2 regions of the Amycolatopsis mongoliensis genome follow, and region 2 is predicted to be linked to the other one. Evidence: riboswitches for the same ligand, from Rfam matches in the RefSeq annotation. Region 2 holds a riboswitch; the other holds the start of a gene.

Region 1 (10,610 bases), 3.0 Mb from region 2:
GTGCAGGTTCAGGTGCGAGACGTCGCCGCCGAACTCGCCCGGCTTGGCCAGGCCCAGCAGGGCGTTGAGGTTCGCGCCGTCGACGTACACCTGGCCGCCGCCGTCGTGGACGATCTTCGCCAGCTCGTCGATGTCGTGCTCGTACACGCCGTGCGTGGACGGGTAGGTGACCATGATCGCGGCGAGCGTGTCGCGGTGGGCGTCCACCTTGGCGCGCAGGTCGGCCAGGTCGACGTTGCCCTCGTCGGTGCACTTCACGACGACCACGCGCATCCCGGCGAGCACCGCCGAAGCCGCGTTGGTGCCGTGCGCCGACGACGGGATCAGGCAGACGTCCCTGGTCTCGTCGCCGTTCGCGCGGTGGTAGGCGCGGATCGCGAGGAGCCCGGCCAGCTCGCCCTGGCTGCCCGCGTTCGGCTGCAGCGACACCTTGTCGTAGCCGGTGACCTCGGCCAGCCAGTCCGCGAGCTGCCCGACGAGCGTGTGGTAACCCTCGGCGTCCTCGGCCGGCGCGAACGGGTGGATGCCGGCGAACTCGCGCCAGCTGATCGGCTCCATCTCGGTGGTGGCGTTGAGCTTCATCGTGCAGGAGCCGAGCGGGATCATGCCGCGGTCGAGCGCGTAGTCCTGGTCGGACAACCGCCGCAGGTAGCGCAGCATCGCCGTCTCGGAGCGGTGGGTGCCGAAGACCTCGTGGCCCATGAAGCCGCTCTCGCGGGCGAGGCCGTTCGGCAGCGCGACGCCGTCCTGGACGTTCTCCTCGACGCCGAAGGCCTTCAGGACCTTGGCGGTGATCGCGGGGGTGCTGACCTCGTCGAAGGCGACGCGCACGTGGTCGGCGTCGACGTGGCCGAGGTTGATCCCGGCCTCGCGGGCGGCGGCGTGGACCTCGGCGGCCTGGCCGGGGACGCGCGCGACGACCGTGTCGAAGAAGGACTCGTGCACGACCTCGACGCCGGTCTTGCGGAGGGCGTCCGCGAAGCCCGCGGCGAGGCCGTGGACGCGCTGGGCGATCCGCTTGAGGCCGTCCGGGCCGTGGTAGACGGCATACATCGCGGCCAGCACGGCGGGCAGGACCTGCGCGGTGCAGATGTTGGACGTCGCCTTCTCGCGGCGGATGTGCTGCTCACGTGTCTGCAGCGCGAGCCGGTAGGCCGGGTTGCCGTCCGCGTCGACCGAGACGCCGACCAGGCGCCCGGGCAGCGAGCGCTCGAGTCCGGCGCGGACGGACATGTACCCGGCGTGCGGGCCGCCGTAGCCGAGCGGGACGCCGAAGCGCTGCGTCGAGCCCGCGGCGACGTCGGCGCCGAACTCGCCGGGCGCGGTGATCAGCGTCAGCGCGAGGAGGTCCGCGGCGACGGTGAACAGCGCGCCCGCGGCCTTCGCCGACTCGGAGATCGCGTGGTAGAAGCCGCGGCCGCGCAGCACACCGGACGCGCCCGGGTATTGGACGACGACGCCGAAGAACTCGTCCGGCAAGCCGGTGAGCAGGTCGCGGACCTCGACCTCGATGCCCAGCGCCTCGACGCGCGTGCGCACGACGGCGATGGTCTGCGGCAGGCACTCGGCGTCCAGCACGACCTTGTTCGACTTGGACTTCGACGCACGGCGCATCAGCGTGACGGCCTCGGCGACGGCGGTCGACTCGTCGAGCAGGGACGCGTTCGCGGTGGCCAGGCCGGTCAGGTCGGCGACCATGGTCTGGAAGTTGAGGAGCGCTTCGAGCCGGCCCTGGGAGATCTCCGGCTGGTAGGGCGTGTACGCGGTGTACCAGGCCGGGTTCTCGAGGACGTTGCGGCGGATGACGCCGGGGGTGACGGTGTCGGAGTAGCCGAGGCCGATCATCTGCGTCATCGGGCGGTTGCGGGCGGCGAGGGCGCGCAGCTCCGCGGTGGCGTCCTCTTCGGACGCGGCGGGCGGGAGCCGCAGGTCACGGGTGGCGCGGATGGCGGTGGGGACGGCGGCACCGACGAGGGCGTCCAGGCTGCCGTAGCCGCACTCGGCCAGCATCTTCGCGCGTTCGGCCTCGGACGGGCCGATGTGGCGGGCGTCGAACTGCGTGGAAGTGATGGGGAGCTCCTCGGGCCGGGCACCGGGCACAACGGTGCGCTGGGAACTCCCCCTCTGTCATGGCACCTGAGAGTTTCACCGTGTGCGACACGGCTTTCACCTTGGGTGAGGCGCGGGTGCGCCTGCTTTCCAGAGTGGCCTCGCACGAAGCGGTAGCAGGTACCTGAGAGATTCCGGGGAGTTTGCTCCTTCGGTGCCCCACCACGTTCGTGAGGGCTCTCCCGCCTCGGCTCGACGGCCCGATCTGCAGTTGTGGCGGCTACGGTACCTGCCGCCTTCGAGGTCCGTCTACTTCACCGGGGCAACGCCACACCGGTCTTCGATCGATCCTCGACGACGTGAATGACTCATTCATGTCACCGGACGACAGGAATGAGTCATTCACGTCGTTCGGGCCACCCGGCGGACCACCTGACCCGCCAAAGCCGGTGGGCGGCGAACCCGGCCCGAGGGCAGGACCAGGCGTTTCAGCGGGCCGCCCACCGGCACCGGCGGGTGCCCGGCGCCCAGCAGCACCTGCTCGACGATCTGCTCGGCGAGCCACGCCACCGAGTCGTTGAGCCGGTCCAGCGAGGGGTGGTCGCCGTCGAAGACGTCCTCGTCGGCGAGCGTCACCTCGAAGTAAGCGCAGCCCGGCGGGACCGAGATCGCCTCCTCGATCGCGCGAGCCCCCTCCTCGGGGTCCGCGAACCCGGCTTCGAGCAGCGGCTCGCGGTAGATGCGGGCCGCGCGAGCACGCATGCGGGGGCCGTAGCGGACCACGACCGGGAGCCGCCCGGTCAGGTCGGGCACGGCCAGGCCGTGCAGCAGCATGATCGGCGGCACCGAGTGCACCAGCCGCGGCGCGGGCTCGGCCAGCTCGCGCGCGGTGATCCGGACGCGGTCGGCCATCGCGTCGGGGAGGCCGAAGTAGCGGAAGTCGACGTTGCCGAACCCGAGCCCGTCCGCCACCAGCGACGCCAGCAGCTCGCCGTACCCCCAGATCGGCGACAGCACCACGACCGGTGGCGCGGCGACGACCGGCGACGGCGCGGGCGGGCGCGTCGCCTCCTGCTCGGGGACCTGGATCACCAGCCGCGGCGGCTCGTGCCAGTCGTGCACCTCGGCGACCCGCCAGTAGAGCCCGAGCGGCCGCCACAGCTCGCCGAGGACGTCGTGCTCGAGGATCCGGCGCACCTCGGCGTCGTCGTGGGGGAAGTCCCGGGGCGGCACGACGCCGACGTAGTGGTGGTAGGTGACGCGGACCTCGTCGCCGCGGGTCGCGGAGCGGATCCGCATCTCCCAGTCGATCGGCGAAGCGGCGATGAGGTTGGCCACCTGCGTGCCGGGCGAGGAGTAGACGAGCGCCGTGGCCTGCCGGAGGAACTGCCCGGCCTGGTCGATGCCCTCCCGCAGCGCCTTCGCGGCCTGCGCCACGTGCACCGGCGAAGCGAGCGAAGCGGGCAGGACCCCGGCCGCGCGCAGCAGCTCGGCCTCCCCGAGCCCGGTGACCTCGGCGATCTCGGCCCAGTGGTCGAAGACGGTCACCTTCGGCGCGTGCCGGTGCTCGATCCAGCTGCGCAGGGTCGACGTCGGGACGCCGATGCGGCGCGCGGCCTCGTCCAGGGAAAGCCCCCGCGCCCGGATGCCGGTCCGGACCGCTTCCGCCCACTCGTCGGCGCGCCAGTGCGTCACCTCACAAAGCTAACGAAACCCGCTAGCTTTGCGCAGGGACGAAACGCCCACCGGGCCCCGACGCTGGTCACCATGACCACCACCGTGATCGCCCTCATCCTGATCGTCGGCACGCTGACCTTCGCCGCCGGCGCCTTCCTCGCCGCCGAGATCGCCACCCGCATCCTGCGGCGGCGCGAACGGCAGATCTCCGAAGAGCGCAAGACGCTCAACGCCGCCTGGAAGTACCTGCGGGAGGTCTACGGCGTGCGGAAACCCGGGGAGAAGACGCGCCGTTAGAGCGGGGTGACGTACGCGCCGGAGATGCCGCCGTCGACCAGGAACTGCGACGCCGTGATGAAGCTGGCGTCGTCGCTGGCCAGGAAGGCGACCGCCGCCGCGATCTCCTCGGGCTCGGCGAACCGGCCGACCGGCACATGCACCAGCCGCCGCGCCGCGCGTTCCGGGTCCTTCGCGAACAGCTCCTTGAGCAGCGGGGTGTTCACCGGCCCCGGGCACAGCGCGTTGACGCGGATGTTCTCCCGCGCGAACTGCACACCCAGCTCGCGGCTCATCGCGAGCACCCCGCCCTTGGACGCGGTGTAGGAGATCTGCGACGTCGCCGCGCCCATCACCGCCACGAACGAGGCCGTGTTGATGATCGAGCCCTTGCCCTGGCGCTGCATGTGCGGCAGGACGGCCTTGCAGCAGTGGTACACCGACGTCAGGTTGACGCGCTGCACGCGGTCCCACGCCTCGATGCCGGTGGTGAGGATGGAGTCGTCCTCCGGCGGGGAGATGCCGGCGTTGTTGAACGCGACGTCGACCGAGCCGAACTGCTCGACCGTGCTGTGGAACAGGTTTTCGACCTGCTCGGCGTCGGTGACGTCGGTCTGGATGAACGCGCCGCCGACCTCGTCCGCAGCCGCCTTGCCCTCGGCCGGCGTCAGGTCCCCGATGACGACCTTCGCGCCTTCGCTCGCCAGACGGCGGGCCGAGGCGAGCCCGATGCCGCTCGCGCCGCCGGTGATCACCGCGACGCGGCCTTCGAAACGCTGGACCATTACTCCTCCGTGCTCAGAAAGACGTTCTTGGTTTCGGTGAACGCCGCCGCGGCGTCGGGGCCCAGCTCGCGGCCGAGACCGGACTGCTTGAAGCCGCCGAACGGCGTCCAGTAGCGCACCGAAGAGTGCGAATTCACCGACAGGTTGCCGGCTTCGACGCCACGCGCCACCCGGAACGCGCGCCCGGCGTCACGGGTCCAGATCGACCCCGACAGCCCGTACTCGGTGGCGTTGGCCATCCGGACCGCGTCGGCTTCCTCGGCGAACGGCACGACGGCGACGACCGGGCCGAAGACCTCGTCCGCCACGGCCGGGTGCCGCAGGTCGGGCGGGGTGAGGACGGTCGGCGGGAACCAGAAGCCGGGCCCCGCCGGCGCGCTGCCGCGGAAGGCGACCGGCGCGTCGTCCGGGACGTAGGAGGCCACCTTCTCGCGGTGCGCCGCCGAGATCAGCGGCCCCATCTCGGTCTTCTCGTCGCCGGGGTCGCCGACGACGACGCCGTGCACCGCGGGCTCCAGGAGTTCCATGAAGCGGTCGTACGCGCTCGCCTGCACCAGGATCAGCGACCGCGCGCAGCAGTCCTGGCCCGCGTTGTCGAAGACGCCGTAGGGCGCGGTCGCCGCGGCCTTCTCCAGGTCGGAGTCGGCGAAGACGATGTTCGCGTTCTTGCCGCCCAGCTCCAGCGTCACGCGCTTCACCTGGGCCGCGCAGCCGGCCATGATCTGCTTGCCGACCTCGGTGGAGCCGGTGAAGACGACCTTCCGCACGCCCGGGTGGTCCACGAACCGCTGTCCCACCACGGATCCCTTGCCGGGCAGCACCTGGAAGACGTCTTCGGGGATGCCCGCCTCGCGCGCCAGCTCGCCCAGCCGGATGGCGGTCAGCGGCGTCAGCTCGGCGGGCTTGAGGACGACGGTGTTGCCGGCGGCGAGCGCGGGCGCGAAGCCCCAGCCCGCGATCGGCATCGGGAAGTTCCACGGCACGATCACGCCGACCACGCCCAGGGGCTCCTGGAACGTGACGTTGACCCCGCCCGGGACCGGGATCTGCTTGCCGATCAGGCGTTCCGGCGCGGCTGAGTAGTAGGTGAGGACGTCGCGGACGTTGCCCGCCTCCCAGCGGGCGTTGCCGATCGTGTGCCCGGAGTTGGCGACCTCCAGCCGCGCGAGGTGCTCGATGTCGGCTTCGACGGCGTTGGCGAAGCGGCGCAGCAGCCGCGCGCGGTCGCCGGGGGTCACGTCGCGCCACGCCGGGAACGCCGCCTGCGCGCGGGCGATCGCCGCGTCCGTCTCCTCGGCGGTGGTCAGCGGGACCGTCCGCACCACCTCCTCGGTGGCGGGGTTCAGGACGTCGAAACTGCTGGTCATTCCCTCTCCTTGCTCGCTTCGACGAGGGCCGCGAAGAGCCGGACGTCGTCGCTGTCCTGCTCGGGGTGCCACTGCACGCCCAGGGTGAACTCACCGGGCACCTCGGCGGCCTCGATCGTGCCGTCGGCGGCCCAGCCGACCGCTTCGAGCCCGGTCCCGAGCCGGTCGATCGCCTGGTGGTGGTAACAGAGGGTCTTCGTCTCCGGCCCCAGGATCCCGGCCGCGATGCTGCCCTCGGCCAGTGTGACGGTGCCCCGGCCGAACGTCGCGGGCGCGGGCTGGTGCTCGGTGGTGCTCGCGCTTTCGGGCAGGTGCTGGGCGAGCGTGCCGCCGAGGGCGACGCTCATCACCTGCAGGCCACGGCACACGCCGAGGACTGGTTTGCGCTGTCGCCGGGCCGCGGCGAACAGGCCGAACTCGAAGTCGTCGCGCCCGGGCCGGGTGTAGGTCGCCGGGTGCGGCTCGTGGCCGTAGCGCCCCGGCTCGACGTCCGCGCCGCCGGTGAGCACCAGGCCGTCCACAGTGGACATCAGCGGGTCGTGCGCGTCGGACACCGGGGGCAGCAGCACCGGGATGCCGCCGGCCGCGACCACGCAGTCGACGTAGACCCGGTGCAGCAGCACGGCTTCGGTCTCCCAGACCAGGAACTTCGCGGGTTCGAGGTAGCTGGTGAGGCCGATGACGGGCTTAGAGCCGTTCGAAGCCACGGACGAGCTCCCAGTCGGTGACGGCGGCGTTGTAGGCGTCCACCTCGATCTTCGCCGCGTTCAGGTAGTGCTCGACGACGTCCTCGCCGAACGCTTCGCGCGCCAGCTCGCTCCCCGCGAGCGCCGCGGCGGCCTCGGGCAGCGTGGTCGGCACCGTGGCGCGGTCGGAGTGGTAGGCGTTGCCGGTGAAGGGTTCTTCCAGCTCCAGCTCGTTCTCGATGCCGTGCAGGCCGGCGGCGATCAGCGCGGCGACGGCCAGGTACGGGTTGACGTCCCCGCCCGGCACGCGGTTCTCGACGCGCAGCGACTCGCCGTGGCCGACGACGCGCAGCGCGCAGGTGCGGTTGTCGGTGCCCCACGCGATCGCGGTCGGCGCGAAGCTGCCGGGCACGAACCGCTTGTAGGAGTTGACGTTCGGGGCGAAGAAGTACGTCAGCTCGTGCAGCCCGGCGAGCTGGCCGGCGAGGAACTGCTCCATCAGCGTCGAGAAGCCGTGCTCGTTCTCCCCCGCCAGCACGGCGCGGCCCTCGGTGGAGCGCAGGCTGATGTGGATGTGGCAGGAGTTGCCCTCGCGCTCGTTGTACTTCGCCATGAACGTGAGGCTCTTGCCCTCCTGCGCCGCGATCTCCTTGGCGCCGTTCTTGTAGACGCTGTGGTTGTCGCAGGTGCTCAGCGCGTCGGTGTAGCGGAAGGCGATCTCCTGCTGGCCGGGGTTGCACTCGCCCTTGGCGGACTCGGGGTAGAGCCCGGCGCCGGCCATGTCGTTGCGGATGCGGCGCAGCAGCGGCTCCAGCCGCGCGGTGCCGAGCATCGAGTAGTCGACGTTGTACTGGTTGGCGGGTTTGAGGCCGTGGTAGCGCTTGTCCCAGGCGGCTTCGTAGGTGTCGTCGAAGACGATGAACTCCAGCTCGGTCCCGACGAAGGCGGCGAGCCCGCGCTCGGCGAGGCGGTCGAGCTGCCGGCGCAGGATCTGGCGCGGCGACACGGAGACCGGGCCGCCCTGCACGCGCTCGACGTCGGCCAGGACCAGTGCGGTGCCCTCGTGCCAGGGGATCTCGCGCAGGGTTTCGAGGTCGGGGCGCAGCACGAAGTCGCCGTAGCCGCTGTCCCAGGAGGAGAGCGCGTAGCCGTCGACGGTGTTCATGTCGACGTCCACGGCCAGCAGGTAGTTGCACGCCTCGGTGGCGTGCCCGACGACCTCGTCGAGGAAGTACTCCGCCGAGCAGCGCTTGCCCTGGAGCCTGCCCTGCATGTCCGTGATCGCGACGAGCACGGTGTGGATCGTGCCCGCGTCCACGCGCGCCCGGAGCTCGTCGAGCGTGAGCATGCCTCGTCTACGTGCCATCAGCCGCCCCAAAGGTTTGATGCGAATCCTTTGCGGGTCCTTCCTACCCGGTGACGCCCGGCTGGTCAACCGGAACAAAGGTATTTTCCTGATCCATTGGATTACGGGTCGGTATGCGCCCTTTGCCCGGCTGAGAAGAGTCTGTGAATTCGGCGCGGCGGGAGGAATCCGGGGTACTCCCACGTTGAACGGGGCAGGAGAGGTGAGATCGATGACCACAGCATTCACGCAGACCACGATCGGACGGCAGCAGGCGCGGCCCCAGCTGCCCACTCTGCCGACCGGCTGGCCGATCGGTTCGTACGAGTCCTACGAGCAGGCACAGCGCGCGGTCGACCACCTCGCGGGCGCGGAGTTCCCCGTCACCGACGTCACGATCGTGGGTGTCGAGCCGATGCTCGTCGAGCGCATCGCGGGCAAGATGACCTGGGGCAAGGTGCTCGGCAGCGCGGCGACGTCCGGCGCGATGTTCGGTGTGTTCCTCGGGCTGGTGCTCAGCCTGCTGAACCCGGGTGCGGGCCTGGTCCCGATCGTGATCGGCCTCGTCGCCGGTCTCGGGTTCAACCTGCTGTTCGGCGCACTCGGCTACGCGGCCAACCGCAACAAGCGCGGGTTCATCTCGCAGAGCCAGCTGGTGGCGCGCCGCTACGACGTGCTGTCCCAGCCCCGCAACGCCGAGAAGGGCCGCGCGCTGCTGGCGGACCTCGCGGCCCGCAGCGCGTGGAGCCACTGACCGCCGAAGCGCCCCGGTAAGCCCTGAAGGCCACCATCACCCCGATGGTGGCCTTCATCGCGTCCGGGCCCAGCGCCCCAATGTGGCGTTCGGTGCGTCCCACGCACCCAATGTGGCGTTCGGTGCGTGAGACGCAACCAACGCCACATTGGGGCGCTCGTGCCGGGTCGTCCGGAAGTGTCGGTGCCCGCCGGTAGTGTGGAAAACGGGGGCCGCTCAGGTCCCCGAGGAGACCGTCGGGGCGTCCGGGATCTCTTCCGGGTCCGCCAGGTCCGCGGGCCGCCCCGCCCGCAGCAGCTCGCCCCACCGCGCCCGGTCGTACCGCGCCGGCGGCGTCTCCGCCAGGAACTCGCGCAGGATCTCCAGGAACCGCTTCGGGTCGGACCGGTGCGGGAAGTGCCCCGCGCCCTCGAACAGCACCAGCCGGCTGCCCGGCATCGCCCGGTGCGCGCGCAAGGCGTGGCCGCTCGGCACGACCCGGTCGTCGGTCCCCCACACCAGCAGCGTCGGGATCCCCTCGGTCAGGTAACAGCGGTCCAGCATGTTGACCACCTGCCCGCGCCAGTCGACGACCGAGCGCAGGGTGCGCAGGAACGCCGAGCGCGTGCTCGGCTCCAGCAGCCGGACGTAGCGGGCGATCACGTAGTCGAGGTCCGGCCCCAGCCCGAGGCCTTCGGAAACCCGCAGCAGCTCGGCGAACCCGCGCAGCACCGTCAGGGCCGGCCGCGTCCCCAGCAGCGGCAGCACCAGTCCCGCGCCCGGCGCCGCGGCCAGCCGCAGCAACGGGTGGACGCTCGCCCCGACCCCGCCCGAGCCGACCAGCACCAGCCGCTCACAGCGTTCCGGGAACTGGTACGCGAACTGCATCGCGACGCCACCGCCCAGCGAATGCCCGACCACGGTGACCCGGTCGACGTCGAGGGCCGTCAACAGGTCCCGCATGCCGCACGCGTATGCGGCGACCGAGTAGTCCGCGCGCGGTTTGGCCGACGCGCCGTGGCCGAGCAGGTCGGGCGCGATCACCGTGTGGTCGGCCGCCAGTGAGGCCAGCAGGTCCAGCCACGTCGCCGAGTCGTCGCCGATGCCGTGCAGGAACAGCAGGGCCGGCCCCTGCCCCGCCATCCGGTAGGCGCGCTCGTACCCGTGGATGACCCGTGTGCGCGGGGCGAAGGTGTCCGCCCCGACCTCGGTGAGTGGCACCCGCCCAGCTCAGCACGCCCGCGTTCGCGGGACGTTTCGCGCACGTTGGCATCGGGTGAACGCCGGAAGCGGCCCCGACCTCCGCTCCCGGCGTTCGTCCCCCCGTTACTTCGTCGGCGTCGGCGTGGCCGGCGCGGACGAAGACGTCGGTGCGCTCTGCGAGGTCGGCGTCGTGGGCGGCGCCGTCACCTTCGGGATCGCCGCGCTGAACGGCACCCCGGCGTCTTCGCGGCAGGACGAGCGGTACCCGTTGTAGCCGTTGTAGTTGCCCTGGTCGTCGGTGACGCCCTGCTCGATCTTCGGGCGCGGGAACCGGTTGTCCTCGCCGATCTTCTCTTTGGTCCCGCTGGAGCGCTCGCAGCCGTAGCGGGTCAGCGTGAGCGGCCGGCCCTGTTCGTCGTAGAGGTAGAACTCGGTCAGCGGCTTGCCGTCGGCGTCGAAGGCGTAGACGTTCTCGATCTCGTTGCTGCC
Region 2 (10,610 bases):
AGCGACTGGTCGGCCCACTGCGGGTAGGTGAGCTGGAACTGCCACCGGTCCAGGGGGACGTCGGTCGGGTCCTGCTCGCGGGTCCAGGCGAAGCTCTTGGCGAAGTCCTTCAGCACCGCTTCCGCGACGTCGCCGGGCTGCTCCTTCAGGACGTCGACGGCGAACTCGTGTGCCAGCGCGGCCTTGTCCGCGCCCGGCGGCAGCGGGCCCGGCCAGTTGGGGTCGAGGTCGGCGTGGGTGTAGTTGTCCACGAGCCGGTTCTCGCGCGGCTCGGTCGGGCAGAACACCTGCAGCACCGGGTCGAGGTGGAGGTTCGCGCAGTCGGCGACGGCGGCGGTGCGGCCGTAGAGCATGTTCCCGGACGGCCCGGTCAGCCCCCACTTGCCCGTCTCCGCGTGCACCCGCGCCGAATAGGGCACGAGCACGACGAGCAGGCCCAGCAGGCCCGCCCCCGCCCGGCGCCAGCCCACCCACCGCCGCCACGCTCCCCCGGCGACGACCAGGAACACCAGCAGGGGCAGGGCGACGGAGATCCCGACCAGCCGCGTCAGCACGCCGAAGCCGAGCAGCAGCCCGGCGACGCCGGCGCGTTTCCAGCCCGGCGTGCCCCAGCCGAGCAGCAGCCACAGCAGCCCGAGCAGGACGGCCTCGAAGACCACCTCGGACATGATGTTCTGCTCGATCTGCAGCTGGTAAGCGTCGAGCAGCACCGGCACCGCGGCGAGCGCGCCGACCCACGGCCGGCCGCCGAGGCGCAGTACCAGCGCGTACAGGCCGACGGCGATCAGGAGCCCGCCGACGTGCTGGACGGCCGCGACCCAGGCCAGCCCGCCGACCGCCAGCAGCGGACGCAGCACGAGGTCGTAGCCGATCGGGTTCAACTGGTCGGCGCGCAGCGCGTGCAGGTTGTCGATGTAGCGGAACGAATCGATGTACAGCAGCGCGGGCCGGTAGGCCAGCCAGGTCAGCACCCGGAGCGTGATCGCCGGGACGAGGAGCAGGAGCAGCAGCCAGTGCCGCCGGGCGAACGCCGTCATAGTGTCGCGTTTGGACGGTCGAGCCCGGAGAAGTACTTCCACGCCGTGGCCAGGCCGTCGGTCAGCGACACGGACGGCTCGTAGCCGATCGTCGCCGCGCTCGCCGAGACGTCGACGACCACTGCGGGCATCTCCCCCGCCGGCGCCTCGACGTGCTCGACCGGCAGCTCGGCGCCGGTCACCTCGCGCACGGCCTCGACCATCTCCAGCACGGAAACCGAGCGCCCGGCGCCGACGATCGCGCGGCCGGTGTGGCCGCTGTCGAGGGCCAGCAGGATCGCGCGGACGACGTCGTCGACGTGCACGAGATCGCGGCGCTGGCGGCCGTCGCCGTAGACCTTGACGCCGGTGCCGGTCAGCGCGGCACGCATCATGCGCGGCACGAAACTGTCCTTGTGGGACATTCCCGGGCCGTAGACGTTGGTGAACCGCAACGCACACGTCGTCATGCCGTACGCGCCGGCGTAGCCCGAGAGCAGCATTTCGCACGCCGCCTTGGTGGCGCCGTAGGGCGTCAGCGGCCGCAGCGGCAGGTCCGGGGTGATCGTCGCGGTGCCGACGTTGCCGATCACCGCGTTGGTCGAGGCGAGCAGGAACCGGGGCACTTCGCGCCGGCGCGCCAGCTCCAGCAGTTCCTGGGTCACCAGCACGTTGTCGGCGAAGGTGTCTTCGGGCAGCTCAACCGACTTCAGCACCGATGTCAGCGCGGCGAGGTGCACGATGCCGGCAGTCTCCGGCGTCACGGCTTCCTCGCGGACGGCCGCGTCACGCAGGTTGCCGGTCACCACGCGGACGCCCTCGGCGTCGTCGGGGAACGGGACCCGGTCCGCGACGGTGACCGGGACGTCCCGGTCGCGGAGGGCGCGCACGACGGCCCGGCCGATGAAGCCGCTGCCGCCGGTCACGACCACGGACGTCCGATCAGGACCGTGCCCACTCGCCATGGCGTCAACCTACCTCCCGTTCCTGTGCGGGCTCGGCCCGACGTACGCACACTGCGTATGGCCGCCTGCCCCGGTGGTCGGTGTTCTTGAGGGGTCATGAAGCACAGGGGAGGAAGGCCCACCATGAAACGACTCTTCACCGTTCCGGCGCTGCTGCTGGCTTCGCCGGCCGGGGCCCCGACCGTGTCGGCCGCGTCCTGACACTCAGCCGGTCCCGGCCCGGGACCACGAGCTGGTCGCACTGCTCGCACCCCACCTGGCCCAGGCGTTCGCCCGGGAAGAGCGGCCGGCGGTCCGGCCGGCCACGGTGACGGTGCCCGGGCTGACGCCCCGCGAGCAGGAGGTGGCGCACCTCGTCGCGCGGGCGGCGCCCGACCGCGAGATCGCCCGGCGGCTGGGTGAGCCCGCGGACGGTGCAGAAGCACCTCCAGCAGATCTACCGCAAGCTCGGCCTGGCGAGCCGGACCGAGCTGATGGTCCACCTGGCCGACACGGGGTCGTGAGTGCGTAACAGTGTTAGAACACTGTTACGCACTCACGACCGCTGGGCGAAGGCTTCCGGGGGCGGGCACGAACAGACCAGGTGCCGGTCCCCCGCCGCGCCGTCGATGCGGCGGACCGGGGGCCAGATCTTGGCCGCGCCGGTGCCGCCCGGGAACACGGCCGTCTCGCGGCTGTACGGCCGGTCCCAGTCGCCCGCCAGGCAGCGCGCCGTGTGCGGGGCGTGCCGCAGCGGAGAGTCCGCCAGGGACCACTCGCCCGAGGCGATCCGGTCGATCTCGGCGCGGATGGCGATCATCGCGGCGCAGAACCGGTCCAGCTCGACCAGGTCCTCGCTCTCGGTGGGCTCCACCATCAGCGTGCCCGCGACCGGGAACGACATCGTCGGAGCGTGGAGCCCGTAGTCCGCCAGCCGCTTCGCGACGTCGTCGACCGTCACGCCGGTCGCCTTCGTCAGTGGCCGCAGGTCGAGGACGCACTCGTGCGCGACGAGCCCTTCGCGCCCCGCGTACAGCACCGGGTAGTGGTCCCCGAGCCGCCGCGCGACGTAGTTGGCGTTGGCCACCGCCACGAGGGTCGCCCGGCGCAGGCCGTCCGCGCCCATCATCCGGATGTAGGCCCACGAAATCGGCAGGATCGACGCACTGCCCCAGGGCGCCGCGCTGACCGGGCCGACGCCCGTCTCCGGGCCGGCGGCCGGCTGCAGCGGGTGGTTCGGCAGGAACGGCGCCAGGTGGGCGCGGACCCCGATCGGGCCGACGCCGGGTCCGCCACCGCCGTGCGGGATGCAGAACGTCTTGTGCAGGTTGAGGTGCGAGACGTCGGCGCCGAACCGGCCGTACTGGGCCACGCCGATGAGCGCGTTCAGGTTGGCGCCGTCGACGTACACCTGCCCGCCCGCGTCGTGCACCAGCGCGCACACCTCGCCGACGGTGTCTTCGTAGACCCCGTGCGTGGAGGGGTAGGTGATCATGATCGCGGCCAGGTCGGCGCCGTGGTCGTCCACAGTGGACCGCAGGTGCGCGACGTCGATGTTGCCTTCGTCGTCGCAACGGACGACGACCACCTGCATGCCGGCCATCACGGCGCTCGCCGCGTTCGTGCCGTGTGCGCTCGCCGGGATGAGGCAGACGTCGCGCTCGCCCTCGCCACGTGAACGGTGGTAGGCGCGGATGGCCAGCAGCCCGGCGAACTCGCCCTGGCTGCCCGCGTTGGGTTGCAGCGAAACCGTGTCGTAGCCGGTGATCCGCGCGAGCCAGGCACCCAGGTCGGCGACCACCTCGAGGAGGCCGGCCGCGTCCTCGGCGGGCGCGAACGGGTGCAGCCCGGCGAACTCGGGCCAGGTGATGGGTTCCATCTCGGCGGTGGCGTTGAGCTTCATGGTGCACGATCCGAGCGGGATCATGCTGCGGTCGAGCGCGACGTCCTTGTCCGCGAGCTGCCGCAGGTAGCGCAGCAGTGCGGTTTCCGAGCGGTGGGCGTGGAACACCGGGTGGGTGAGGAACGCGCTGGTGCGCCGCAGCGGCGCCGGGAGCGCGTCCGCCGTGTCCGCGTCGAGACCATCCACATCGGACACCGAGACGCCGAACGCCTTCCACACCAGGGAAAGGTGTTCGCGGGTGGTCGTCTCGTCGCAGGCGACGCCGACGTGGTCGCCGTCGATCCGCCGCAGGTTCACGCCGAGGTCGCGGGCCGCCGCGACGACCGTGTCCGCCCGGCCCGGCACCGCCGCGGTGACGGTGTCGAAGAACTCGCCGTGGACGACGCCCACGCCGCCCTCGCAGAGACCGGCCGCGAGCACGGTGGCCATCCGGTGGGCGCGCAGCGCGATCCCGCGCAGTCCGTCGGGTCCGTGGTACACCGCGTACATCGACGCCATCACCGCCAGCAGGACCTGCGCGGTGCAGATGTTCGACGTCGCCTTCTCGCGGCGGATGTGCTGCTCGCGGGTCTGCAGGGCGAGCCGGTACGCGGGTGCGCCGTCGGCGTCCTTCGAGACGCCGACCAGCCGGCCCGGCAGCTGCCGTTCCAGGCCCTTCCGGACCGCGAGGTAGCCCGCGTGCGGGCCGCCGAAGCCGAGCGGGACGCCGAAGCGCTGCGTCGACCCGACGGCGACGTCGGCGCCGAGTTCGCCCGGTGGGCGCAGGATGGTCAGCGCGAGGGGGTCGGCGGCGACGATGACCGCCGCGCCGTGCTTCTTCGCGTCGGCGATGGTGAGGTCCAGCTCGCGCACCGCGCCCGACGCGCCGGGGCAGGACAGCAGGATCCCGAAGAAGTCGCCGCCGAGGCCGAGTCCGGTCAGCCCCTGGGACAGGTCTTCGACGACCAGTTCGATGCCGAGGGGTTCGGCGCGGGTGCGGAGCACGGCGAGTGTCTGCGGCAGGGTGTCCCGGTCGACGACGAACCGGTTCGAGGCGGTCTTCCCGGCCCGCCGCACGAGTGTCATGGCCTCGGCCGCGGCGGTGGCCTCGTCGAGCAGGGAGGCGTTCGCGACGGGTAGCCCGGTCAGGTCGGCGACCATGGTCTGGAAGGTGAGCAGGGCTTCGAGCCGGCCTTGCGAGATCTCGGGCTGGTAGGGCGTGTACGCGGTGTACCAGGCGGGGTTCTCGAGCACGTTGCGGCGGATCACGGGCGGGGTGACGGTGTCGTGGTAGCCGAGGCCGATCATCTGGGTCATCGGCCGGTTCCGCGCGGCGAGCTCGCGGAGTTCGGCGAGGGCCTGGGCTTCGGTGGCGGCCGGGGGAAGTTCGAGCGGGCCGGCGGAGGCGCGCAGCGACTCGGGAACAGCACGCTCGGAGAGCTCGTCGAGAGAAGCGACGCCGACGACGTCGAGGATCCGGCGGAGTTCGTCCGGCCCGGGCCCGATGTGCCGGTCGGCGAAGGGGATGCCCTGTTCCAGCGAGGCGAGCGACAAGTCCACGATGGCCTCCTCCGAACGGCGGTGTCTACCCAACCCGACTGTAAACGCGAAGGTGACCACGGCGGGGGGTCCGGGGCGGAGCCCGCCGGGCGGGGTGCGGGGGTTGCACCCCCGCAAACACCGCGGAGGGTTCAGGCGAGCGCTCTGCGCGAGCAGGGTCCACCCGAACCCGGAGGAAACCCTCCCCACTCTGTCCGTACCCGTAGGGCGCCTGAGAGTTTCGCCCGAGGTTGAGCCGGGCTTGCACCGTCGGCGGGGTCGTCAAGCTGTGTCCTGACGACCCGCTTTCCAGAGGCGTCTCGTCCGCGCGGTCCAGGGTGCCTGAGAGGTTCCGGGGAGGACTTGCTCCTTCGGCGCCGAGCTCAAGGTGTGGCTCGGACTCTCCCGCGCGGATTCGTCGACCGCGGGGTGAACCTTACTCCGTCCGCCGCAGCGGTGATCATCCGGTCCGGCGGGCGTTGCGGCGCTGGGTCAGTTCGTCCGGCTCGTGCTGCTCGACGATGCCGCCGTCGGCGCGTTCGGCCGGGAACTCGTGGATGGTGCCGCTGATTTCCTGCATGGCGCCGCTGACCGCGATGCCGAAGACGCCCTGGCCGCCCTGGAGCAGGTCGACGATCTCCTCCGGCGAGGTGCACTCGTAGACGGTGGTGCCGTCGGAGAACAGGGTCACGCGCGCGAGGTCGCGGACTCCGCGGACGCGCAGGTGGTCGACGGCGACCCGGATGTTCTGCAGGGAGACCCCGGTGTCCAGCAGTCGCTTGACGACCTTGAGGACCAGGATGTCCTTGAACGAGTACAGCCGCTGCGAGCCGGAGCCGTGCGCCGTGCGGATGCTGGGTGCGACCAGCTTCGTCCGGGCCCAGTAGTCGAGCTGGCGGTAGGTGATGCCGGCGATCTGGCACGCGGCCGGGCCGCGGTAACCCACCAGCTCGTCCGGCAGCGAGTCGTCGGGGAACAGCTCACCCTGCTCGCCAGCCGCGACCTCAACAGGCTGCTTCTCGGAACCAGCCTCGACCACGCAAGCCTCCCCTCGCCCGACCTGGTGGCCGGCGAATGACAGCCGGACGGTCCCAGGAGCGGGACCCGCCGGAGATCAACCGCCACGGTCCGGCCCCAGACCGTGAATCACACCGTGGCGATTTACCTCCTTCGACGGTAAGCGCCCGGACAGGACCGGTCAACGCGACGCGCGGCAAGCCTCAACGGTCGGATGAGCCTTTGAGCCGTTCGCCGTACCCCGGGCGCGGTGGTTCAAACCTCTTGTCGCGATTTACTCAGCCGTGTTAATTTTTACTCATGCAAGTAAACACCGGCCTCATGGCCGAACTGGGCCTCAGCGTGACGGAGGCGGCGCGCCGCGCGCAGATCATCGGCGCGACCATCGGCGTCATCGCCGACCTCGGGTACCGGAAAGCCACCTTCGCGAAGATCAAGGAGCGCGCGGGGCTCAGCAGCACCCGGATGATCTCGTACCACTTCACCACCAAGGCCGGCCTGATGCAGGCCGTGCTGAGCACGGTGGTCGAGACGAAGAACGAGTTCCTGAAGGAGCGCACCGGCGGCGGGGTGGACCCCGCGGACCGGCCCGGCTACCTGCGGGCGCACATCGAGACGTCGATCGCGTTCCTGCGCGCGTACCCCGAGTGCGTCCGGGTGCTGACGGAGATGGCCGCCCACGCCGACGACGCCGACGGCTGGGCGATGACGAAGGTCCTGGTCGACGACATGCGAGTGCACGGCCTGGCCCGCCAGCTCAAGCAGGGCCAGGCCGAGGGGGCCTTCGGCGACTTCACGCCCGAGGTGATGGCGATGTCGATCGCCCAGGCCGTCGACGGCGTCGCGGCGGCCTTCGCCGGCGACCCCTCGCTGGACCTCGAGCAGTACGGGCGGGAAGTCGCCGACACGTTCGTGAAGGCGACGGCTCCCTAGAGGGCCTGGTCGAGGCGCTCCTCGATCCGGGCCTTCGGGTAGGCGCCGACGATCGTCGTCACCGGCTCGCCGTTGCGGAAGAGGATCATCGTCGGCAGCGACATGACCTGGTAGGACCGGGTCGTCTCCGGGTTCTCGTCGGCGTTGACCTTCCGCACGGCGAGCTTCCCGGCCCGCTCGGTGGCCAGCTGGGCCAGCACCGGGCCGACCATCCGGCAGGGCCCGCACCAGGTGGCCCAGAACTCGACCAGCACGGGGACGTCGCTGCCGAGGACCTCGGCCGCGAACGTGGCATCGGTGACGTCGGAAACGGCGACTGCGGTGTCTTCGGGCATGACGGGCTCCTTCACGGGCGCGGGGCGTCGGGGACGACACAGGGATCGGGTGCCTGCCGGGCGAGGGCGCCGGCGAGCTTCGCGGCCAGTTCGGCGCGGATCCCGCCGAGCCGGGACAGCAGCGCGTCGGCTTCTTCGAGCTTGCGGCGGTAGACCTCGATCGAGCTCGCACAGGAGTCGCCGGTTTCGTGGCCGCTGCGCAGGCAGTCGACGAACGGGCGGGTCTCGTCGAGGCTCAGGCCGACCGTCTGCAGGGTCTGGATCTCCTTGACCAGCTGCAGGTCGCCCTCGTCGTACTCGCGGTAGCCGTTCGCCGAGCGACGGGCCGCGAGGAGGCCCTGAGCCTCGTAAAAGCGAAGCGCACGGGTCGTCGTACCCGTGCGCCTGGCCAGTTCTCCGATCCGCATGCCCCCGACGCTAGACGTTGACGTCCGCGTCAAGGCAAGCGAACTTACGTGTCGGCTCCGCGGAAGTCTTCGGGCGACACCGAGTCGAGGAACTCGCGGAACTTCTCGACCTCGTCCTCCTGCTCGTCCGGGATGATCAGGCCGGCCTCTTCCAGCACCGCGTCCACGGCGTGGATGGGGACGCCGATCCGCAGGGCCAGCGCGACCGAGTCGCTCGGCCGGGCGGACACCCGGATGTCGCCGTCGAAGACGAGTTCCGCGAAGAACGTGCCTTCCTTGAGGTCGGTGATGACGACCTGCTCGAGCTCGCGGCCCAGCGCCCCGATGACCTCTTTCAGCAGGTCATGCGTGAGCGGCCGGGCGGGCCGGACCCCCTGCTGCTCCAACGCGATGGCGGTCGCTTCGACCGAGCCGATCCAGATCGGCAGGTACCGTTCGCCCTCGGTCTCCCGCAGCAACAAGATCGGCTGATTCGCGGGCAGCTCGACCCGCACACCGACGACGCGCATTTCGCTCATCGGGCTTCGCCTCCCTCTCGTGCACACGGGCTTCAGCGCTGGAACCGCCTCGCGCCGTTCCCTACCGACGCTACCCGTCATCCGTGCGCTGTGCTCGCTGTCGGACACTCTCGGCTCGCCTACCGCAAACCGTTGTTCTCACGGTACGGCATGAGGTGCCGAACATTCAGTCATTGACATGGGACCGCAAAGAGGATCTCACCGCCCCGTTACGGCTCAACACCCCGTGGCGCCGCGAATTCCGGCCTTCACGAGGAGCGTGTGCAGGGTCACGGACAGTGCCGCGAGCTCCCGCACCACCTCATCCGCCCTCGACTTGGCCTCCGGGTCACGGTGCCGATACACCGGTGTCACGATCTGCTCCAGCAACCCGACCTCGCGGTCGGCCGCGGCGCGGAAGGCACGCAGATGTCTCGGCTCGATACCGAATTCGGTCATCGCCTTCACCGTCCGCGCGACCAGCACCGCGTCCGGGTCGAAGAACCCCGCGGGACCGGGCCGGACCAGGCCGTACTGCTGCAGCTCCGCGAGGGCGGCCGCGTCGATACCGGCCTGCTCCAGGAGCTCCTCCTGGGTCAGGCGCAGCTCCTTGCCGGTGGCGAAGTCCTCCGCCACCGGCAAGCCGACGTTCTCCGCCGGGGCGTCGATCGGCACCAGCCGGCGCGGCGGGCGGGGCAGGGCCGCGACGGGCCCGGCTCCCGAGTCCGCCGCGTCCAGCTGCTCCTTGATGACCTTCAACGGGAGGTAGTGGTCCCGCTGGGCGGCCAGGACGAACCGCAGGCGCTCCACGTCCGCCGCGGCGAACTGCCGGTAGCCCGAAGCCGTCCGGCCCGGCTGGACCAGGCCTTCCGCTTCGAGGAACCGGATCTTGGAGATGGTGACATCGGGAAACTCCGCGCGCAGCTGCGCCAGAACGGCCCCGATGCTCAGTCCATGACTCTGTGGCCGCCCGGCCGCCGTCACTGCGCCCCCTGGCCCCCGTGACCCGGGCCGGTCAGGAAGACCAGGCGGAACTTCCCGATCTGCACCTCGTCGCCCCCCGCAAGGACGGCCTGGTCGACCGGCTCGCGGTTGACGTAGGTGCCGTTGAGGCTGCCGACGTCGATGACGACGAACTCGCCGCCCTCACGCCGGAACTCGGCGTGGCGGCGGGAGACCGTGACGTCGTCCAGGAAGATGTCGCTGTCCGGGTGCCGTCCGGCGCTGGTGGTGTCGCGGTCGAGCAGGAACCGCGAACCCGCGTTGGGCCCGCGCTTCACGACCAGCAGGGCCGAACCCGCCGGCAGGGCGTCCACGCCCTGTACCGGTGCCTCCGCGGCGGGGGCGGACTCGTGGCCTTCGGCTTCGGCCAGGAAGTCGGCCCGAAAGACAGAGGTCCGCTCCGGAGACTGCTCCGGGGGAACGCCGCCGGGCCCGTCGTTCGTGCTCACCTGAGCTCTCCTCCACACATGCTGTGTTGCCTAGTACTCAAGAACGTGTAGCTGCCAACGTACCGTGCCTGATCGATTCTCCGAGCCCCGGCTCCCCGAACCGGCGCAGTGCCGGTCCGGGCGGCCCGGAGCGGAGCTCAGCCCTTGGTCAGGGCGTCGTACGCCTCGGCTTCCAGCAGGGCTTCGAGACCCGCCGGGTCGTCGAGGCGGATCTCGATCAGCCAGCCCTCGCCGTAGGGATCGCTGTTGATCAGCTCCGGCGAGTCGGCGACGGCGTCGTTGACCGACACGACCTCGCCGTCGACCGGCGCGAACAGCTCGGACACGCTCTTCGTCGACTCGACCTCGCCGAAGACGTCGCCCGCGCTCACCTGGCGGCCGACCTCGGGAAGGTCGACGAACACGACGTCGCCGAGCTGGTCCTGCGCGTACTCGGTGATGCCGATGCGGACGAGGGTGTCCTCGCCGCGAGTGGCGACCCACTCGTGTTCCTCGGTGTAGCGAAGCTCTTCAGGAGCGGACACCGCCGGTCCCCTTTCATGCCCTCACTGGCGAAAACGTGCTGGGCGAAGTCTTACACCCACACGGC

What was found. Region 2 has a riboswitch for glycine ahead of gcvP (aminomethyl-transferring glycine dehydrogenase). Riboswitches for the same ligand answer to the same signal wherever they lie in the genome.
Region 1: linked by a shared signal. The riboswitch ahead of gcvP (aminomethyl-transferring glycine dehydrogenase) and the one ahead of gcvP (aminomethyl-transferring glycine dehydrogenase) in region 2 are both predicted to bind glycine.

Annotation. Positions count from the first base shown of each region.
Region 1 is NZ_CP127295.1:340,551-351,160, forward strand. Features, by position in the region: gene gcvP (aminomethyl-transferring glycine dehydrogenase) at 1-2,070, opposite strand, end outside; glycine riboswitch at 2,115-2,213, opposite strand; gene QRX60_RS01645 (helix-turn-helix domain-containing protein) at 2,452-3,744, opposite strand; gene QRX60_RS01650 (hypothetical protein) at 3,817-4,023, shown strand; gene QRX60_RS01655 (3-oxoacyl-ACP reductase) at 4,020-4,787, opposite strand; gene QRX60_RS01660 (aldehyde dehydrogenase family protein) at 4,787-6,154, opposite strand; gene QRX60_RS01665 (gamma-glutamyl-gamma-aminobutyrate hydrolase family protein) at 6,151-6,861, opposite strand; gene QRX60_RS01670 (glutamine synthetase family protein) at 6,842-8,206, opposite strand; gene QRX60_RS01675 (general stress protein) at 8,418-8,939, shown strand; gene QRX60_RS01680 (alpha/beta fold hydrolase) at 9,156-10,061, opposite strand; gene QRX60_RS01685 (HAAS signaling domain-containing protein) at 10,245-10,610, opposite strand, start outside.
Region 2 is NZ_CP127295.1:8,119,618-8,130,227, forward strand. Features, by position in the region: gene QRX60_RS38925 (glycosyltransferase family 2 protein) at 1-1,037, opposite strand, end outside; gene QRX60_RS38930 (NAD-dependent epimerase/dehydratase family protein) at 1,034-1,981, opposite strand; gene QRX60_RS38935 (LuxR C-terminal-related transcriptional regulator) at 2,380-2,484, shown strand; gene gcvP (aminomethyl-transferring glycine dehydrogenase) at 2,517-5,405, opposite strand; glycine riboswitch at 5,701-5,799, opposite strand; gene QRX60_RS38945 (MerR family transcriptional regulator) at 5,842-6,420, opposite strand; gene QRX60_RS38950 (TetR/AcrR family transcriptional regulator) at 6,699-7,331, shown strand; gene trxA (thioredoxin) at 7,328-7,666, opposite strand; gene QRX60_RS38960 (MerR family transcriptional regulator) at 7,678-8,073, opposite strand; gene QRX60_RS38965 (bifunctional nuclease family protein) at 8,118-8,591, opposite strand; gene ftsR (transcriptional regulator FtsR) at 8,808-9,554, opposite strand; gene garA (glycogen accumulation regulator GarA) at 9,551-10,021, opposite strand; gene gcvH (glycine cleavage system protein GcvH) at 10,159-10,545, opposite strand.